Prochlorococcus marinus str. MIT 1013: one gene and its partner. The protein of the gene in region 1 interacts with the protein of each later gene in a pairwise test. Links are inferred from orthologs where the notes say so. Each region holds a gene or a part of one and is shown in the gene's direction. Other genes may lie near its edges.

Region 1 (7,281 bases):
TCCTCAAGCTATTAAAAATGAAATAGAAGAATTAGCAAGAATTGGATATAAAGAAATAACCCTTTTAGGGCAAAATATAGATGCTTATGGCAGAGACTTTAAACCTTATGAATTTAATAAATCTGGACAATTAACACTTTCATATTTATTAGAATATGTTCATGATATTGTAGGGATTGAGCGTATTAGATTTGCCACAAGTCATCCTAGGTATTTTACGAAAGAGTTAATAGATGTATGCGCAAAGCTTCCTAAGATTTGTGAACATTTTCATATCCCATTCCAAAGTGGAAGTAATAAAATACTTAAAAATATGGGTCGAGGATATACTGTTCAAACCTATAAAGATATTGTAAATTATATAAAACAAATAATGCCGGAGTCATCTATTACTTCTGATGCAATTGTAGCTTTTCCTGGCGAGACAAGAGATGAATTCGAAGAGACATTATCACTTATAGAAGATGTTAAATTTGATCTTGTCAATACTGCAGCATATTCTCCAAGACCCAATACACCAGCAGCTTTATGGCCTAATCAATTATCTGAAACAATAAAAATTGATCGACTAAGAGAAATAAATAACTTAGTCGAAAAGACCGCAAAGGAAAGGAATTTAAGGTACAAAGACTCTTCACAGGAAATACTCATTGAGAATATAAATTCTAAAGACAATTCACAATTAATGGGAAGAACTAGAACAAATCGATTAACATTTTTTCCAAGGTTCTCAAGCAATAGACAATCGCATCAACCCGGAGAAATAGTAAATATAAAAATCAATGAAATACGTCCATTCTCTTTAACTGGAAGATTGCTATAAAGATTAATGAATTTAATAAACTACCTTATAAAATATTCAGAATTATATAGATATGTCGAATAAAAAACTCACTATTGGACTTGTTTTTGGTGGAAATTCAAGCGAACATGAAGTCTCTATCGAATCAGCTAAAACTATTTATAATGCCTTATCTCATTCTTTAAATAGTGATCGCTTTGTTGTAAATCCAATTTACATAGATAAGCATGGTTTTTGGGAAGATTCAGAATACTCAAAGTCAATTTTATTTGAAAACAAAGAATCAACTATAACAACTGAAAGCCATAAAGACCCCATGGATAGGATCACTAATCTTCCAAAAGAAAGTAACAAGATTGATGTATGGTTCCCCGCTTTACATGGTCCAAACGGGGAAGATGGAGTTATTCAAGGATTATTTAAATTAACAGGAAAACCTTTTGTTGGATCAGGAACTCTTGGTTCATCTCTAGGCATGGATAAAATAGCAATGAAATCAATTTTTAAATCATTTAATCTTCCTCAAGCTCCATATGTTTATTTACACAAAGAGAATATATTGAATAAATTATTTATGAAGTCGATTTTTAATCAAATAGAAAAGATAATAAGCTATCCATGTTTTGTAAAGCCGGGTAACCTAGGATCTTCTATTGGCATAACTAAAGCATACTCAAAGCAAGAGCTAATCAATGGAATAGAAATTGCAGCCAGATATGATGAAAGAATTATAATAGAAAAAAATATTGCAGGAAGAGAACTTGAATGTGGAGTATTAGGAAAGTCCATAATGAAATCATCAGTTATTGGCGAAGTTAAATTTCAAACTGATTGGTATACATATGAATCAAAATATGATGCAAATCTAAGTAGTACAATTATCCCAGCTGATTTGAATATAGAGATATCTAATAAGATACAAAATCTAGCTATCGAGGCATGTAAGGCTATTAATGCTTTTGGTTTGGCAAGAGTCGATTTCTTTTATCAAGAAAACACGCAACAGATTTATATCAATGAAGTAAATACCTTGCCTGGGTTTACAAAAACGAGCATGTATCCAATGCTTTGGGAAGCTTCTGGATTAAAACTAGAAAAACTTGTTGCTAGTCTCATAGAAATAGCTAGAGAATAAATCAACCATGACATTTTTAGATCTCTTTTTCAAAAAATGATTCACGGTCTCCTTTGGTTGCCATTATTAATGGCTTTTATTCTCATAGCTTCCCTTGGCTGGCTAGAAAGAAGGCGACAGAATCTTTATTTGATTTGGGCTAAAGGTTCAGAGCTGGCCAAGCTTGATGGAACAGGTGCTGCTCGATTAAAAGATGGCATTTTATGCTGGAGCAGCTTTGAAGCTGGTCGTTTCAAAGAGGAAGCAACTTTCGAAGTTAAAAAATTAGAAATGATTGAGCTAATGGCACTTAGTTCGGGAGAAGCGCCCTTAACAAAAGAATCTCAAGGGCGATGCCGACTTAGACTTGTTGGTTCAGGCAAAGAAAAAGATGTACCTTTTTCTGATGCTGAACGTGCACGCCAATGGATGGATAAACTTATGTCTAAAGCAAGATGCGACCTTTAAACTCAAAAAAAAAAGTAAGCAAATTAAATAAAAATAATCCTATTTCATCCATAAAAGTCTCAGATGTTTCTCAGAGCAAAAATCTTCTAATTGAACTTTGGCAATTACTTTTTTTTTCAACCACTTCAATTATTCTCATTCTTACATTTGTAAATCAGGCATGGAAACCAATAAGTTTTGATGAAACGAAAATAACAGGTCTTTCTGGAATAACAGAAAATGATATTAAAAAAGTTACTAGTATTTTTTACCCTAGAAACCTGTTGGAATTAAATCCAAAAGAAATCGAATCTTATTTAATAAAAAAGCTTCCAATCAAAAAAGTTTCCGTAAGCCGCAAAATTTTCCCCCCTGAAGTTCATTTAAATGTTTTAGAAAGAGAACCAATCGCTTTTGCGAGTCGAGTTATTTCCAAAAATGTCGAGAATGGAATGATTGATATTCAAGGATATTGGATACCACTGCAATTTCTAAATAAATCAAAAAAAAATAAAATAAAATTATCTATAGAAAATTGGAATTCAAATAAAAAAAAAGAAATTCTAAAAATAATTAAAAATAGATTTATTCTTCAAAGCCCTCTCCAAAAAATCAAAATAAATCCTCTCCAAGAAATCAGCATAAAAACCGAGCACTTCAATTCAGTTCTTCTAGGCTCTGATACAGATCGCTTGATCGAGCAAATGAATAATTTAAACCAGCTACAAAAATCATTACCAAATCTTTTAATCAACACAAAAGTAAAAGTCGTAGATCTTAAAGATCCCAGTAAACCAGAATTAAAAATCGAAAAAATCCTTATAGATAGCGATTAAAAGGCTTGCTATGACATGATTTTGCATGAATTCATAAGATATTGAGAGTCTTTTTTAGATGATTTAAGAAATTAATTTGTTAATCAATTTAAACCAATAAACCAACAGAATTCATGGATGATGTTCATAATGCCCAAAACAAGATCTAATCCTGAATATGGTGATGGGAATTGGAAACAAATCTAGTTTCAACATGGATGAAGGAATCCTACCCAGTCAATCTGCACGTATTGAGGTTATTGGTGTTGGGGGTGGAGGAAGTAATGCCGTCAACCGAATGATCAATAGTGATCTTGATGGAGTTACTTACCGAGTACTCAATACAGATGCTCAAGCTCTAATCCAATCATCTGCAACTCATAGAGTTCAACTAGGTCAAAGCTTAACTAGGGGGCTTGGTGCAGGCGGCAATCCAAGCATTGGACAAAAGGCTGCGGAGGAATCAAGGGCTGACCTTCAACAAGCCTTAGAAGGAGTAGATCTAGTCTTTATTGCTGCAGGAATGGGAGGTGGAACCGGTACGGGAGCAGCTCCAGTTGTTGCTCAGGTTGCCAAAGAAAGTGGTGCCTTGACAGTTGGTATAGTAACTAAACCATTTAGTTTTGAAGGCAAACGTCGCTTAAGACAGGCTGATGAAGGTATCGCAAGGCTTGCAGAAAATGTAGATACGTTAATTGTTATCCCAAACGACAGACTAAAAGACGTAATTTCTGGAGCACCTTTGCAAGAAGCTTTTAGAAGCGCTGATGATGTTCTAATGAAAGGAGTTCAAGGAATAAGCGATATAATTACATGTCCTGGATTAGTGAATGTAGATTTTGCTGATGTGCGTTCTGTCATGACAGAAGCTGGAACTGCTCTTTTAGGGATTGGCTTAGGGTCCGGCAGATCTAGAGCCTTAGAAGCCGCCCAAGCAGCAATCAATAGTCCTCTTTTAGAAGCAGCTCGAATAGATGGAGCAAAAGGATGCGTAATAAATATAACTGGAGGAAAAGATATGACTCTTGAAGACATGACATCTGCTTCTGAGGTTATATCAGATGTAGTAGATCCAGAAGCAAATATAATAGTAGGTACAGTTGTTGACGAAAAGCTCGAGGGGGAGATTCAGGTAACAGTAATTGCAACTGGATTTGACAGTAATCAGATTTATTCAAATGAAAGAAATAGGGCAAGACTTTCACCTCAATCTCTTTACGATCAATCAGAAGCCAAGGAAGCAGGTGCCTCAATACCAGAGTTTTTACGTCTAAGACAAAATCGTTGAGATTTATAGACCTACTAAATATTAAGGTGACCCGGATTCCACGCCTGCTTTGAGCATCCAGTATGGCTGCTACCTTCCGGTCCTGACCAGGTTTAGGCGTCACAGCCGCATGGGGCCGAGTCAATAATATTCTAGCAATAGCTAACCACGTTATTAAGAATTAAATGCTAACCACAGATTTGGTTCGTTTTAAAAAGTTGGGCAAACAGATAACTGTATTAACTGCTTGGGATGCTATCTCATCCTCAATAGTAGAAGCATCTGGTGCTGATGTTGTTCTGGTGGGGGATTCACTTGGAATGGTCGTATTAGGACATGCAACGACTCTTCCCGTAACACTTGATCAAATGCTTCACCACACACAGGCTGTTTGTAGAGGTTTTTCTAACCCTGTCGCTAATCAACCTTTAGTAGTTTGTGATCTCCCTTTCTTAAGTTATCAGTGTGGAGAAGACAAGGCGGTTGAAGCTGCTGGAACTTTACTGAAAAATTCCTGTGCTTCAGCAGTGAAGCTTGAAGGAGCTGAACCTGAGACTTTATTGGTCATTAAAAGACTTATAAGGATGGGAATCCCAGTAATGGGCCACCTTGGCTTAACTCCGCAATCAGTTCATCAGCTTGGATATAAATCGCAAGCAAGAGATAAAGATAGTCAAGATAAAATTTTCAAAGATTCCGAAAAGCTTCAAGAATCAGGATGTTTTGCAATAGTCGTTGAACATATTCCAGAGGAAATTGCCAGAAAATTAAAAAGAAATTTGATAGTTCCTGTAATTGGCATTGGCGCAGGAAATGATTGCGATGGTCAGGTAAGAGTTACAGCTGATATCCTTGGCCTTTCAGTTGAACAGCCACCTTTTGCAAAGCCTTTATTTTCAGGACGAGAACTTTGCATTGAAGCTCTAAAAAAATGGATTAAATCCACTAATCCAAACCAAGAGAATCCCACCACAAAAACATCTGAATCAATACCTGATTGCTGATTTGCATTCCATTAGGATCACTTAAAAAATACCTACCATTCTTTTTTAATAGAGATCCTTCGTTTAAAGAATTTAGCCAAAATTTCTCCAGTAATTCTAAATTTTTATCGCATTCTTTTTGCGTCCATCCAGCATTTTTAGCAAGTTCCTCCAAATGAACACCTTCACGTCTTCTGAGACCAATCATCAGTAGTTCATCCAATGGCATTGGTTTTGACTTTTCATAAGACAAGCTTTTCTCTAATAATTGACTCTCTTGCTGATCAATCCATTTTCTATAACCAGCAATTGTTCTGGGTCTAGAAAACCTCTCCCCCCAAGGAGCACTTGTCGCCCCCATCCCAAAACCCCACCAACCAGAACCACTCCAATACATACGATTGTGTCTAGATGCATGACCAGGCAATGAATAACTTGAAATTTCATATCTAGAAAAACCCTTACTTTTAAGAAATCTATTGGTTTCAAAATCTATTTTTTGAGCTTCAGATTCAATGGGGATATTCAAATGCCCTTTTTTGTGAATTCTTCCAAAAACAGTATCTGGTTCGATGGTTAAATCATAGATTGAAAAATGTGGGGCTTCCGTATGAACTGCTTGTTCCAAATTTTTAATCCACTTAGAAAAATTTAATCCTGGGAGATTTTGAATCAAATCAAGACTCCAGCTTCTTAGCATTCCTTTTTTAAATAATTTATTTACCCAATTACAAGCCTCTATTAATTGAGAACAATTATGTTTTCTACCAATAGAAGCCAAAGTAATATCATCAAATGCCTGACCTCCTAAGCTAAATCTATTGATTCCAATTTCTATGTATCCATTCAGATCATTTTCAAAAAATGTTGCAGGATCAACCTCCATAGTTATCTCCGCACCATCTTGAAATCCAAATTTTCTTTGAAGATTTTTCAACAAATCACCCACCTCATTTTTTTTCAACAAAGAAGGTGTTCCACCACCAAAATAGATTGTTGACAATGCAGGACCTCTAGGTGCAATTGAAATCTCTCTATGAAGTAAATCCAAATATGCGTTAATAGAAGTTATCCCTGGACTACCTGGAACTTGAGCGCTATCACCTAAAGGGATAATGGAAAAATCACAGTAAAAACATCTTTTATGGCAAAAGGGTATATGCAAATATGCACTTCTTGGTGGGGCTACCATTTGAGCTCTAGATATACAAATCCAAATAAATGGTCACTTTTACAATCCAAATCTTTGAAAATAAATAAAGCTTTAGTAAAAAACGAGAAGCAAGCATAACCTGAATATATGGCAGACCTAGTTATTCTGGTTTTATTTCTTATATCAGGTGCAATCACCGGATGGATTGGAGTGAATTGGTTACCAGAAGAGACTTTAAACCATATTACTAATCTCAAAAATTTAAAAATTGCCCTATCAGGATTAACCGCTCTCGTCGGGCTTTTAATAGCATTCCTTTTTCAGCAATTTAGAAATAAATTAACTAAAAGGATAAGAACGATGCCAACAGATCTACTAGTTAGTAGATCTGTTGGCATCGTTCTTGGACTTGTCATAGCAACCCTTTTATTAGTTCCTGTACTTCTTCTACCCTTACCAGCTGAATTATTTTTTGTAAAGCCTATTTTTGCTGTACTTAGCAACATTTTTTTTGGAGTTCTTGGATATAACCTTGCCGATGTTCACGGTCGAACCGTTTTACGTCTGTTCAATCCCAATAGCACTGAATCTTTGTTAATGGCAGATGGGATTCTTACTCCAGCCAGTGCAAAAGTTTTAGATACCAGCGTGATAATTGATGGTCGTATTCAGTCCCTCCTAAGATTTGGGCTAATAGAAG
Region 2 (7,237 bases), 940 kb from region 1 along the record:
CATCTTCGAACAAACTTCCTGAAAATTTGATCGCTTACACCTGCAAGTGGGGACTGAATAACCGGACACTCTAAAGATCTAGAAGTCCCATTACCTGATAAAAAAATGGGAGATAACTCTTTCATCTATAAAAAAGATTGGATTTATTTAACTCATTACAAAAAAACAAAGTTTTATTTGTTTCGCTGGTTTCTGAAAATAAGCAAAAAATACTTATTGATGCTTTTAAGGAAATTGGTATTTGAAGAAAAGCTATCAAAAGAAGAAGTATTGCTATTAAAGATGGTTTGTTAGTTAATGAATCCCTTTGCCTTTGGGTGAATCTTTTTAGGGAAGTTTGATTTCTAAATTTCATTTTGGAATCGAACTCTTTGCTCTTACTTGTAGTATGAAGAATTAATCTTGATTCTGACCTATAAAGGGTAAATAATCTTATGAAAGGTAGAGAAATTTGGCGCTACCAATAGTCGCAATAATTGGACGCCCAAATGTTGGGAAATCTACATTGGTCAATCGCTTATGTCAGAGCAGAGAGGCCATTGTTCATGATGAGCCAGGGGTAACTCGAGATCGAACTTATCAAGATGGATTTTGGAGGGATAGAGATTTTAAAGTTGTAGATACTGGAGGTCTGGTTTTTGATGATGATAGTGAGTTCCTTCCTGAAATTAGAGAGCAAGCTAATCTTGCGCTTGAAGAAGCCGTAGTTGCATTAGTAATTGTTGATGGCCAGGAGGGCGTTACTACTGCTGATGAATCGATTGCGGAATTTTTAAGGTCTCATTCCTGTCAAACACTTGTGGTGGTTAATAAATGTGAATCTCCCGAACAAGGCTTGGCAATGGCAGCTGAATTTTGGAAGCTTGGTCTTGGTGAGCCCTATCCAATTTCTGCCATACATGGTGTAGGAACAGGTGATCTGCTTGATCATGTAATCACTTTGTTTCCCTCTAAAGATTTAGATGAAGTCAATGATTCTCCTATTCAATTAGCTATTATTGGGAGACCTAATGTAGGGAAGTCAAGTCTTCTTAATTCTATTTGTGGAGAGACAAGAGCAATTGTTAGTTCGATTAGGGGTACGACTCGAGATACTATTGATACTCGAATTACTCATCAGGATAAGCAATGGAAATTAGTTGATACAGCGGGAATACGTAGACGTAGAAGTGTTAATTATGGCCCAGAATTTTTTGGTATTAATCGCAGTTTTAAGGCAATAGAAAGGAGTGATGTTTGTGTTTTGGTTATAGATGCTTTGGATGGCGTCACAGAACAAGATCAGAGGCTTGCAGGTAGAATTGAGCAGGAAGGAAGAGCTTGTTTGATCGTCATTAATAAATGGGATGCTGTCGAGAAAGATAGTCATACAATGTCTGCAATGGAAAAAGACATTCGTGCAAAACTATATTTTCTCGACTGGGCCGAGATGATTTTTACGTCTGCACTTACGGGACAAAGAGTAGAAGGCATTTTTGCATTAGCAACTTTGGCTGTTGATCAGAATAGAAGGAGGATCAGTACGTCAGTTGTTAATGAGGTGCTGACAGAGGCATTAAAATGGAGAAGTCCTCCTACTACGAGAGGTGGAAAACAAGGACGTCTTTATTACGGTACTCAAGTGGCTATTAATCCTCCAAGTTTTACTCTGTTTGTGAATGATCCTAAATTGTTTGGCGAAACTTATCGAAGATATATTGAGAGACAAATTAGAGAGGGACTAGGCTTTGAAGGAACTCCCATAAAATTGTTTTGGAGAGGGAAGCAGCAGCGCGATGTTGAAAAAGATTTGGCTCGCCAACAGCAAGGATCCAGAAAATAGTAGTTTTTTATGGACTGGCTAAAAAAGATTCCGATAGGTCAATATGTCTCTGGCAAATCAAGCTGGCTTCGCCGAATTGATCCTCGGATCAAACTCTCCTGGATCCTTTTGTTTTTAATAACCCCAATTTTAGCAAACTCCATCTGGAGGATTTCAACAGCTTGTGTTCTTTTATTAATTACATTTCTTAGTTTGTTGCCACCACGTATTTGGTGGCGATCTTTGGTGTTTTTATTAGCTTTTTCCTTGATTATTGGATTCTTGTCGATTGTTTTACCTGCGAGTGAAATATCAAGTGAATTGTCTATAAGGGCACCCGATGAAATACCAGGAACAACTGTTTTAGCACAATCATGGGAGATTTTCAGGTTTGGACCATTTAACATCGGAGGTATTTCATTAGGACCATTAATCGTTGATCGTCGCTCCGCAGAATTAGGTATTAAAACTTCGACCCTTATTTTTACTGTTATTCATAGTGTGAATTTGATGTTAATTACAACCCCTCCAGAAGATCTTGTTTGGGCACTAAGGTGGTTTTTTGCGCCTCTAACTGTGTTGGGATTTCCTTTGGAAAAATTCTCATTTCAACTTCTTTTGGCTTTACGGTTTTTACCTTTAGTTCAAGAGGAACTTCAAAACCTCTTTCGTTCAATTGGTGTGAGGGCAATTGATTTTAGTAAATTAGGATTTAAAAGTACATTAGGGTTGTTTATTTCCTTAGGAGAAAGACTTTTGTCAAATATTTTGCTGAGGGCAGAGCAGGGGGCTGATTCTTTAATGACAAGAGAGGGGCTTTGGCTATCATCTCAACAATTGCGGCCTTGCATTGTTATTAATTCTAGATATTTGTTGATTAACTTGACTTCAATTTTTTTGCTTTTGATAGCTATTGTCTTACGTTGTCTGTATGGTACGTCTTAACTAAAAAAATCAAGGTTTGAACGCTGAACGCTATCTAAATCATCCAACTTTTGGAATGCTATATCTAGTGTCACCAGCGAGTAATGGAAGGGATGTGTATGCAACTTTATATGCACAAAAAATATTTTTCTTAGTTACTTTGCAACCTCGTGGAGCAGCCTTTGAAGTTATTCCATATATGGATGCTAGGCATTATTCCGAAATGCATTTGGCTAAATGCAAGAGAGATAAATCGTCTGATATTGCCGTTTGGCAGGAATTATTTAATCAAACTTTTATGTGACTTTATTTGATTTTGACCTCCTCTAATGAATTTAAGTTTATAAAAGATTCTTTACCCAAGGGGGTTAATTTACTTGCAGTAAGCAAGGGACATAATCAAGAATCTATACGTCAAATATATAGTTATGGTCAGTTGGATTTTGGAGAAAGTCGTTTACAAGAGGCTCTTCCAAAAAAAAACGATCTGAATGATCTAAATCAACTCCGATGGCATTTCGTGGGTACATTGCAGAAAAATAAAGTTAGAGGAGTTATTAAAGAATTTGACTTTATTCATTCGGTTGATTCTTTGCCTTTGCTTGAACGAATCTCTAGGATTTCACAAGAAGAAAATAAAATTCCGAATATATTTTTACAAGTAAAATTTAGGGATGATCCAAAAAAGGGTGGATTTTTAAAACAAGATCTTTTGCAAAGTTGGCCCAAAATTATGACTTTGGAAAATATTCATTTAATTGGCGTAATGACAATCCCACCCATAGCTCTTACTTCGTTTCAGAGAAAAGATTTATTTTGTGAATGTAGAAATTTTGCAAATCATCTGGGATTAAAGGATTGTTCGATGGGAATGAGCAACGATTGGCAAGAGGCTATTCAAGGTGGTGCTACTTGGATTCGTTTAGGATCGGTTCTGTTTGGCAAACGTCCAATTTAATTAAATTGTCGAAGATATGAAAAAACTAATAAAAAAGCTTGCCCCTTAAGATAAGGAACGTTATTTAAGTATATGGTTCATCCTTCAATGTTGTTGTAGATGCATCATTGTTGGCTTATCCAACTTTTAAACAAATCATCCCGAGAGGATTAACAGGTGTCGCTTATTTCCCGTCTTCGTGCTGTCGTCGCTGGTGATGACTTTTTAGATAGTGATTTTGATGAGCTCGATTACGAAACAAGTGATGACTTTGAAAATTTTAAAAGAGACAAAAAAGGAAGTGGAGAAATGGCTACCATTTCTTCACATAATCCTTTTGACGGAAGGAGTGGAGTTGCTTCTTCTAATGTGATTGGGATGCCTGGCATCTCAACAAATGATTCTGAAGTTAGTTTGATGGAACCGCGTAGTTTTGATGAAATGCCCAGAGTTATCCAGGCTTTGCGTGAACGTAAAACAGTTATTTTGAATCTCACAATGATGGAGCCTGATCAGGCTCAAAGAGCTGTTGATTTCGTCGCAGGTGGAACGTTTGCTATTGATGGACATCAAGAAAGAGTTGGAGAAAGTATTTTCCTTTTTGCGCCTTCTTGTGTAACTGTAACTAATTCATTTCAAGAGGAAGCTTCTCCTTCAAATATGACTAATAAAGGGACTGATTTGATTTCTAAGGAGTCCTCTCCTGCACCAGAGCCTGCTTGGGGGGAGACAGTAGCTACAGCTCTTTGATCTATTAAATAGATTGGAAATTTCCATAGGTATAATTGGTCTTGGTAGTATGGCTAAAGCCATTATTTCACCTCTTCTTGAAAGAGGTGAATACCAGTCCGAACATGTTTTAGGGATTGTTGGTAGTAGCTCAAGTATTGCATCTACATTAAATGATCTTCCAAAGGGAGTAAGAGTAGTATCCAGTGAAGATTCTTTGTCTAGGGATCTATGGAATGCTCCTCTGAAATTATTAGCTGTAAAACCTCAACAATTTGGCAAAATCAAAGAATATGACTCATCATTTCAATCGAATGATCAGTTTCCCAAACCATTGTTGATCTCAGTTTTAGCTGGCATAACATTGAAAAGTCTTAAGAAAGCTTTTCCTGGTCACACATGTGTAAGAGCGGTTCCAAATACCCCTTCACTTGTTGGGAAGGGGCTTACTGGCTTGTCTTGGGAGGATGATATTACTTTGGATCAAAAAATATTAGTTAGAAAGATTTTTGAACCCATTAGTGAAATTTTTGAATTACAGGAGAGTATGCTTGATTCCTTTTTGGCTTTAACTTCTTCTGGGCCTGCATATATAGCTTTAGTGGTTGAAGCAATGGCTGATGGTGCTGTTGCAGCAGGATTGCCTAGAAAATTATCCAATCAATTAGCTCATAAAACCCTTTCAGGGACAGCATATTTACTAAGAGAAAAAAGTTTGCATCCTGCTGAACTTAAAGATATGGTTGCCTCTCCTGCAGGTACCACAATTAGTGCTCTTCGACACCTTGAACTTGCGGGCTTGAGATCTGCCTTAATTGAAGCAGTTGTTTTGGCAGCTCAGAAGAGTCGTCAATTGGCTGAAGAGGTTTCGAGTTAGATGAGCTAAGTACGTTTGCGTATAGAGTTTCAAGTGAGTCAATATTTTGTTGAAGTGTATATTTCTCTTCTACTCTCAAACGTGCACGTCTACCTAATTCGTGGGTAAGTACTGGTTGATCGCGCAAAACAGGTAAAAGAGTACGTAATTGAGAAGTAACCCCTTCAGTGTTAAGTATTATCCCTGCTCCATTTTTAATCACTTCTCCATCTGCTCCAGCATCTGTCGCAACGCATGCTGTTCCAGTTGCCATGGCTTCGAGCAAGGCGATAGATAGCCCTTCTACAAGACTTGGAAGTAAAAAAACTTCGGCGATTTGAAGAAGAGCGACTCTTTTATTTTGATCAGCCTCGTATCCCCACCAAACCACATTATCTTTTTTATTGAAGATTGAATGATTTTCGAGTGTTGGCCTTAAAGGCCCATCGCCTACTATTACTAGTCGACATCCTTTTGGCTGAACAAACCTCCATGCACGTAGTAAGGCTTCAACATTTTTTTCAGAAGCTATTCTACCCATATAGATAAAGATCCTATCAGAACCTAGCTTTTTCCTTATTCCAAGTTGAAGTTCATTTTGTGAATTATTAGGTTTAAGGGGGTTCCACTTTTTTATGTCAATTCCATTAGGGATTACTTCGAGTCGGCTTTCTTTTACTCCTAGTTTTGCGAGAACTTCTGCTTGCAAATCTGAAAAAACAATCACTTTGTCATACTTAGCTAATGATGGTGCATAAAGTTGGTAAGTAAGTTGCTGTGTATTGGCAGTAAGATTTCTGAGCTTTGAATCGAAAGCTGGGTGAAAAGTTGCGATCAAAGGTAAATTAAGTTGATGACAAAGCTCAGGAAGTCGAAAATCCAATGGAGAAAGAGTAAGACTTGCATGGACTAAATCAGGTTTTAGTCTTGAGAGAGATTCTCTAAGCTCTCTTTGAGCATTTAAAGAAGGGATTGTGTAAACCTGAGATTTAATTAAATAAGGAAGACTTACATCAGGATCATTGGCTAGCAAGGAAGTTTTATTATTCCCATCTCTCATTGGGTTATCAAAGTGAATAAAACTTGTTTGATATCCTCTTTCTCTAAGTTCTTCAGTCGTGCTAAGTCCGTAACAGACGTTCCCGCAAAAAGGTGTTTTTTTGCCTAGCCAGGCGATATGGGTCAAGCTCTAAAAAAACCGGTATTTCAAGCTAGCAGCTATTCTATATTTCTTTTCAAACTATTGTTAATAGTTAAATAATTTATAAACAAGATTTTTTTACTATTAATTCTTTCCAAATATATGTCCCTACTTAGTATTTAGATCATTACTGATTATTACCTCTCTCATCATTTCAAGAGATGTAACTCTTCTTTGTAAATGTGTTTCAATCCAGGTTTCAACAATTTGCAGTAGCTTTAACCAAACATTTTTAGGACCTAATATTTTTCCATTACTGTGAAATGGTACTTTTTCTAGTAATAGTCTTTGAAGTAAAGCAAGTTCAGATGGATTCAGCTCCATTCTTGCATTTTGGATCGTTCCAATTGCAAAACCTTCTTCGGGAATAAAGCTGCACTTCCAGCTCCATTCTCCAATAGGGGGTATTAGCTTCGATCCAGAATGACAACAGTTTTGGAGTGGTAAGCAATATCCTCCTAAAGCCAATAAATGCATACACGATTGAACACTTATTGCTAAAGCTTCTAATGAATCAAATTCTGTTTTATGCAAGTCATTTAATCTATCTAAATGGATTAAAACCAGTTTAAGTAAATCTTTTTGCGGATCTTCATTACCAACCATTATCATAATCAGCTCTGAAATTGCTTGTGCCGCTGAAAGTGTTTCGATGCTTTTGCCAAGATTTCCATAACTCTTAAGAATCCTTATTTGTGTAACTCGTCTAAGATTTTTTTTTCCTACGATGTGTAAATCTAAAAAATTAAAAGGAGATGTTGCTCCAAGCCTACTTTTAGGTTTTCTTGC

Evidence for each region.
Region 2: the proteins of ftsZ (region 1) and O5633_RS10680 interact in binary tests that used the Bacillus subtilis proteins (3 or more experiments, as listed by UniProt). The link is inferred for Prochlorococcus marinus str. MIT 1013 from one-to-one orthologs.

Annotation. Positions count from the first base shown.
Region 1 is NZ_CP114778.1:942,538-949,818, forward strand. The notes cover bases 2,462-5,414. They hold ftsZ (cell division protein FtsZ), read left to right. Parts: upstream 2,462-3,362; coding sequence 3,363-4,466; downstream 4,467-5,414. Other genes in these bases: O5633_RS05760 (cell division protein FtsQ/DivIB), read left to right, coding at 2,462-3,199; panB (3-methyl-2-oxobutanoate hydroxymethyltransferase), read left to right, coding at 4,631-5,414; hemW (radical SAM family heme chaperone HemW), read right to left, coding at 5,391-5,414. Also shown: tRNA (N6-isopentenyl adenosine(37)-C2)-methylthiotransferase MiaB, read left to right, coding at 1-823; O5633_RS05750 (D-alanine--D-alanine ligase family protein), read left to right, coding at 876-1,937; O5633_RS05755 (hypothetical protein), read left to right, coding at 1,974-2,384; more of O5633_RS05760, read left to right, coding at 2,372-2,461; more of panB, read left to right, coding at 5,415-5,449; more of hemW, read right to left, coding at 5,415-6,620; O5633_RS05785 (PIN/TRAM domain-containing protein), read left to right, coding at 6,729-7,281. UniProt on the Bacillus subtilis protein: Essential cell division protein that forms a contractile ring structure (Z ring) at the future cell division site. The regulation of the ring assembly controls the timing and the location of cell division.
Region 2 is NZ_CP114778.1:1,878,543-1,885,779, forward strand. Bases 2,717-5,625 are described here. They hold O5633_RS10680 (cell division protein SepF), read left to right. Parts: upstream 2,717-3,839; coding sequence 3,840-4,412; downstream 4,413-5,625. Other genes in these bases: O5633_RS10665 (energy-coupling factor transporter transmembrane component T family protein), read left to right, coding at 2,717-2,746; O5633_RS10670 (PipX family protein), read left to right, coding at 2,763-3,029; O5633_RS10675 (YggS family pyridoxal phosphate-dependent enzyme), read left to right, coding at 3,036-3,683; proC (pyrroline-5-carboxylate reductase), read left to right, coding at 4,426-5,268; O5633_RS10690 (glycosyltransferase family 4 protein), read right to left, coding at 5,159-5,625. Also shown: tRNA dihydrouridine synthase DusB, read right to left, coding at 1-125; ribosome biogenesis GTPase Der, read left to right, coding at 452-1,822; more of O5633_RS10665, read left to right, coding at 1,832-2,716; more of O5633_RS10690, read right to left, coding at 5,626-6,433; DNA repair protein RecO, read right to left, coding at 6,557-7,237. UniProt on the Bacillus subtilis protein: Cell division protein that is part of the divisome complex and is recruited early to the Z-ring. Probably stimulates Z-ring formation, perhaps through the cross-linking of FtsZ protofilaments. Its function overlaps with FtsA.